2 regions of the Luteimonas sp. YGD11-2 genome follow, and region 1 is predicted to be linked to the other one. Evidence: riboswitches for the same ligand, from Rfam matches in the RefSeq annotation. Region 1 holds a riboswitch; the other holds the start of a gene.
The links. A riboswitch is a leader RNA that binds a small molecule or an ion and turns the genes downstream of it on or off. The one in region 1 is predicted to bind cobalamin.
Positions count from the first base shown of each region.

Region 2: another riboswitch for cobalamin. It lies ahead of ERL55_RS13155 (TonB-dependent receptor); the one in region 1 lies ahead of ERL55_RS14580 (ribonucleoside-diphosphate reductase subunit alpha).

Region 1 is NZ_CP035376.1:3,168,354-3,171,549, reverse strand. Features, by position in the region: gene ERL55_RS14580 (ribonucleoside-diphosphate reductase subunit alpha) at 1-1,556, opposite strand, end outside; cobalamin riboswitch at 1,726-1,942, opposite strand; gene ERL55_RS14575 (S9 family peptidase) at 2,024-3,196, opposite strand, start outside.
Region 2 is NZ_CP035376.1:2,832,346-2,835,541, reverse strand. Features, by position in the region: gene ERL55_RS13155 (TonB-dependent receptor) at 1-1,506, opposite strand, end outside; cobalamin riboswitch at 1,674-1,925, opposite strand; gene ERL55_RS13150 (mitochondrial fission ELM1 family protein) at 2,146-3,141, opposite strand.

The DNA of each region.
Region 1 (3,196 bases):
TTGCCGGAGATGATCTCCTGCATCATCTTCGTCGGGCTCATGTTCTGCAGGATCTCGGTGCAGAGGTTCGACGAGTACACGCGGCCGACGTGCTTGTTCGGGTTCTTCCGGTTCACTTCGTCGCGGTAGAACATGAAGGGATTCCCGGTCTCGAGCTGCGAGACCATGATCCGCTTGAAGATGTCGATCGCCTTGACGGTCTTGCGGCTGATGCGCTCGTCGGCGACGACTTCCTCGTAACGACGGCGGAAGCTTCCGTTCGGATCGCCGCGCGTTTCGTCGAAGAAATCCTGCAGGTAGAAGCCCTTGATCTTGTGGACTTCGTGCGGGTCGAACAGGTACCAGTCGCCGCGGCGCTCGACCGCTTCCATGAAGAGGTCGGGGATGCAGATCGAGGTGAACACGTCGTGCGCGCGCAGGCGCTGGTCGCCGTTGTTGAGCCGCAGGTCGAGGAAGTTCTCGATGTCGCGGTGCCACACGTCCAGATACACCGCCACCGCGCCCTTGCGCTGGCCCAGCTGGTCCACCGACACGGCGGTGTTGTTGAGCTGCTTGATCCACGGCACCACGCCGCCCGAGGAGTTGGGCACGCCGCGGATCGCCGAACCGCTGGAACGCACATAGCCCATGTACGCGCCCACGCCGCCGCCGCCCTTGGAGACGCGGGCGATGTCGGTGTTGGAGTCGTAGATGCCCTGCAAGCTGTCGTCGACGGTGTCGATGAAGCACGACGACAGCTGGCCGCCGACCTTGCCGGCGTTCTGCAGCGTCGGCGTCGCCACGGTCATGTACAGGTTCGACAGCGCCCAGTAGGCCTCGCCGACCAGCTGCATGCGGCGCTCGCGGCCGCCGCGGGTCTCGTTCTGCATCAGGTACAGGGCGATGGTCAGCCAGCGCTCCTGCGGCAGTTCGAACACGGCGCGCGACGTGTCGGTGGCCAGATACCGCGTGGCCAGCAGGTACAGGCCGTTGTAGGCGAACAGCTTGTCGCGCTCGGGCTCGATCATGCGGCCGGCTTCCTGCAGCTCTTCCTTGGAGTAGGCGCGCAGGATGTCGTTGGAATAGATGTTGCGGTCGGCCAGCGACTCCTGCAGGCCGACGTAGGAGCCGTACTTCTCACCGGCATCGTAGAAGCGGTTGCGGCTGGCGCGCTTGTACAGGCGATGCAGGTACAGGCGGGCGGCGAAGAATTCCCACTCCGGCGCGGTGACATCGACGCGGGCCTCGGCCTCGCGGATCAGATGGTCGGTGAGGTCGTCGGCGTTGACCGCTTCCTTGCGCTCGACGAAGCCGAACACGCTGCGCTTGTAGTCGGCGATGTCGAGCTGCGGGAACTCGGCGTGCACGCGGTCGATGCCGCGTTCCAGGCGCGCGCGGTCGTACGGGGTGCGGCGGTTGCCGGCGTCCTTGGTGATCCAGGTCGCAGCGGGCGGTGCGGATATCGCCGGTGCGGAATGCGCGGCCGGCGGCAGCGGCACGTTGTCATCGGGGTGGGCGACGGATGGCGCGCCGGCCGGCGTCGCGGGCTCGGCCAGGTGGGTGTCGTCGTGGTGCATGCGTCCTCCAGAGGTGGCGCACGGCCGGCCTGTCCCTCGCAGGCGGGCGTGGCGTTGGAGGCGGAGGGTGGACGAGCGGCGTCGCAGATCCGGGGACGCGCGGCGGCGCCCGGACCCTGCTCCACCAGCCATCTCCCCCCGGAGATTCCGCGGCCGGCACCGCGCGGCGTGCAGGCGCGCGGCTGTCGGCAGGTCTTCGGACTCACGGGCACGGAAGCCTGGCTTCCACCTGGCCCGCCGCTTCCCGGAGCCGTGCTCCAGTGCTGGTGGCGGGTTCGTTCCCGATTACCGCTGCGGGGCAGTGCCGGAGTGGCCGTGAGGCGTCACCGGGCTTCCCTTTTCATCCGCGACGCAAAGCGTGCGGAACCGACCCGGCACAAGATATGGGGGTCGGCAACGCCGGTCAATACAAAATGTCGAAGGATCCGGAGTCGGGGCGCGGAGCATGCCGCTCCGCGCCCCGACCATCACCGGCGCACGTCCTGGGTGTGCGACTGCATCGCCTCCGCCAGGCCCGGCACACCGTCGGCCCCGGTGGGCACGGTGATGCTGGAGCCGGCGAAGTCGTTGCCGATCGGTTGCGCGCGGCCGCCCAGGCACTGCGACAGGAAACCTTCCGCCACCGCATTGAAGGCCTTGTTGTTCTCCGGGCGGGCGAACCCGTGGCCCTCGTCGGGGAACAGCACGTACGTGACCGGGATGTTCTTCTCGGTCATCGCGTTGACGATCTGGTCGCTCTCGTCCTGCTTCACCCGCGGATCGTTGGCGCCCTGGCCGATCAGCAGCGGCTTGCGGATCGCATCCACCCGCGACAACGGCGAACGCTCGGTCAACCAGGCCTTGCCTTCCTCGGTCTCCGGGTCGCCCATGCGCCGCACCAGCTGCTGGTAGAAGCTCGCCCAGTACGGCGGCACCGTCGACAGGAGGGTGTTGAGGTTGGCGGGGCCGACGATGTCGACGCCACAGGCAAAGGTGTCCGGGGTGAAGGTCAGGCCCACCAGCGTTGCATAGCCACCGTAGCTGCCGCCCATGATCGCGACCCTGTCCTGGGTGGTGACGCCCTCGCCGACCGCCCACTGCACGGCGTCGATGAGGTCGTCGTGCATCTTCGCCGCCCACTCGCCGTCGCCGGCGTTGGTGAACGCCTTGCCGAAGCCGGTGGAGCCGCGGAAGTTCACGCTGAGCACCGCATAGCCGCGGTTGGCCAGCCACTGGTCATAACTGCTGTAGCCGTAGACGTCGCGCGCCCACGGGCCACCATGCACCAGCAGCACCATCGGCACCGGCTGGTCCGCCTTGCCGTCGCCATCCGGATCCGCATGCGCGGGCAGCGTCAGGTAGCTCACCAGCGTCTTGCCGTCGCGCGAGGTCAGTTCCTGCGGCCACATCGGCACCAGCGGCTGCCCGGCCAGTGCCGGGCGGCCGGAGAACAGGTGGGTCAGCGTGCCGCCGTCGGCGCGGTCGTAGAGGTAGTACTCCAGCGGCGACTCCGCGGCCGAATAGGCCACGATCCACTTGCTGTCGTCGAGCGTGCGGGTGTTGATCGAAGCCTCGCCGGGGCCGATCGCCGCCAGCCGGTCGAGGTCGGCGCGGATGCTGTCGTCGAGCACCGCCCATTCCTCGCGCAGGTAGTTCACCGA
Region 2 (3,196 bases), 340 kb from region 1:
GCGCCACTCGCCCAGTGCCAGCCCACCGGCCAGTTCGGCACCGCGCAGGCGCGCCTTCGCCACGTTGCCGGGCAGGCCGAGTGCGGCGTCGTAGCTGATGAGATCGTCGACGCGGTTCTCGTACACGTCCAGCGCCCAGTGCCAGGCGTTGCGGGCCTGGCTGACTCCGAGGTTCAGGTTCTTCGATTCCTCGGGCTGCAGGCCGGCGTTGCCGAAGCCGGGGTAGTACAGGTCGTTGAAGCTCGGAGCGCGGAAACCCGTTGAGAAGCTGGCATTGAGGCGCAGGTCATGCGCGAGCGACAGGCCCCAGCCGAGGCTGCCGGTGGCGTGGCCGCCGAACTGTTCGTTGTCGTCGTGCCGCGCGCTGGCCTCGATGTGGTGTGCGCCGAAGCGGCCCGTCCAGACCGCGAACACGCCGAGATTGTCCCGCGATGCCACGTCGTACCCGGAGGTGCCGTCGATCCGGTCGCGCAGCCAGTCGATGCCGACCGCCGCGGTCTGCGTGGTGCCCAGCGGCAGGTTCGCCTGGACGGTGGCCTGGTCGCGACGGGTGCGCAATTCGGCGACGTGGATGCCGTCGGCGTAGTCGTCGGTCCGGTCGGTGCTGCGGCCCACGCTCGAGCGGAGGCCGAAGCCGCTGGCCGGCGCATAGTCCAGGGTGGCGCCGGCCACCTGCTGGACGACCTCCGAGTAGTTCGCCCAGCTGCCGTCGTATTCGTTCTCTCCTTCGGCGCGCAGCAGATGCGCATCGAGGGTCCAGTGTTCGGCCAGCGCCACTCCGCCAAGCACGCTGGTCGACAGGTTGCGGTAGCCGTCGTCGTCGGGTTCGTCGGTGAAGCAGCCGGCGCCGAAGTCGTACGGATCAGCCGGATCCGGCCCGCGCCCGCGGCACGAGTTGATGCCATCGGTGCGGGTGTAGGCGACGTCCGCACCGAACCACGCACGTTCGCTGCCGCCACCGATGCCGGCACCGGCCCGGCGCAGGTTGTCGCTGCCCGCACCGAGGTGCAGACGCGGCCGCAATGCACCGCGGTCGCGGCGGGTGAAGATCTGGATGACGCCGCCGATCGCATCGGCGCCGTACAGGCTGGAATGCGGTCCGCGTACGATCTCGATGCGTTCGATCTGTTCGACGGGAATGTCCTGCAGCGCAGGCAGGCCGGCGGTGGCGGATCCGATGCGGATGCCATCCACCAGCACCAGGATCTGGTTGGAGCCCGCGCCGCGCATGAACAGCGAGGTCTGCTTGCCCGGCCCGCCGTTGTTCACCAGGTTGATGCCGGCACGCCCTTGGAGCAGCTCCGGCAGGTCCAGCGGCTGGGTGCGTTCGATCTCGGCGCGATCGATCACCTCGGTGGGCGAGATGCTGTCGGCGAGCGTGACGGGCAGCCGGGTGCCGGTGACGACGATCTCATCCAGGTCTGCCGCGGCAGTCACGGCGTGGCCGGTCATCGGAACGAATGGGACGCTGGCGGCGATCGCCAGGAACAACGGTCGGACGTGCATGGAAACTCCTCGCGCGCACCCTCGCACGCGTGTCGTGTGGAGGCAGGCGCTGGATGCGACTGCCCGCGATCGACCCGCACGGGTGCACGCAACAGACAGGCGCGAGGCACGGATGCACGCGCACGCGCATCGCGCAGCCTCGATGCCCACCGCATCGGCAACCGCTCGGGCCGGGGCCCGCTCCAGGCCGGTCTCCGGGCTCGCGAGTGGACCGGTCGTGGACCGGCCCCGGCGCCGCGCCTTCCCATGGGCCGCTTGCGCGGGACCACAGTGGCGGAGGCGGCGCCTCGACTCGCTTACCGTTGCGGGGGCAGCGCCGGAATGGCGGCGGAGATCTCCGCGCGCGTCACCGGCTTCCCGTTGGACACTGGCGTGTCCAACCCGGCCAAAGCCGGGTCACCTGAAGCGCGGCGATTGTACGTCAAAGGCCGCAGCACCCGCGGCAGCGGCCCGGCGAACTCCCATGGGAACCCATGGAGTACTCCTGGGATGGACATGTGGGAGCGGCTTCGGCCACGAAATGCCTGCGGTGACGGCGGGCTTGCGGGTAGCGCGATCGCCCAAACGCCGCTCCCCGCACGACTGCTGCCAGGCATCCGCTTGCGCAGGATCCGTTCCGTGCAGGATCCTGCAGTCAGCTCAGCCGGGGTCGATCCCCAGGCGTGCCCGCACCACCACGGCGATGCGCGCGGTCTCGCGCAGAGGCTCGGCGTCGAATGGTTCCAGTGCCGCATCCAGCGCGCGCACGCGCCCGCGCGACAGCAGCGCATCGATGAACTGCCGCGGACGTCCGCGCACGCGCCCGGGTTCGGCGACGAACACCGGCGCCCGCGTCGCACTCGCCTCCGACAGCATGTTGACCGAGTCCGCGCTGCAGACGATGCGATCGGCCCAGGCCAGCAGTCCGGCATAGGGGTTCGCGCCATCGCCGGGGCCGGTCCAGCACACGCCGGGAAGATCGGCCACGCGTGCGCGCAGTGCGCTGACGACGTCGGCCGGCGTGCGCCGTGACACCGTGGCCAGCAGGCTGCCGCCCTCGGCGGCGATGCGCGGCAGCAGCATCGCCGCCAGCCGCTCGAACGCGGCCACGTCGAACCCGACATGCCGGCTCGGCCCGCCCAGCAGCAACGCGGTGCGCGGGCCGGGCAGCGCGCCCAGCGCGGGGTGCGCAACGCGGGCCGCGTCGAGCCAGGCATCGTCGACCGGATGCAGGCTGCCGGTCACGGTCAGTACGTTTTCGCCGCGCAGACCGTCGTGATCGGGTGCGATCACCAGGTCCCAGTGGCACGGGTCGATGCGCGGATCGAGGATCTGCACGGTGCGCGCGCCGGCACGGCCGGCCAGCCGCGTGGCCAGCGCGCCCTGGCGGCCGCAGCCGATCGCCAGCCGCGGCGGCTGCGCCAGCGCCTGTGCCCAGGCATCGCCGAATGCACCCCGTGCACGCGGCAGCATGCGCGGTGCCGCCACGCGCCATGGCGCGCGCGCGGCAAGCGTGAAGCCGCGGGTTGGCCCGCCGAGCGCGGCCGCCAGCGCATCGGCCTGGCGCACGTTGCCGGCGTTGCCGTCGGTGAGGGTCCAGATCGCCGCATCCACGACGTGGTCCTTGAATTGCGCGGGCGTGCGTTCCAGTGGCATGACCTTGCGTTGCGACCCGGGCTCGGCAGCCCTGCGGCCGGGACTCTACACTGCG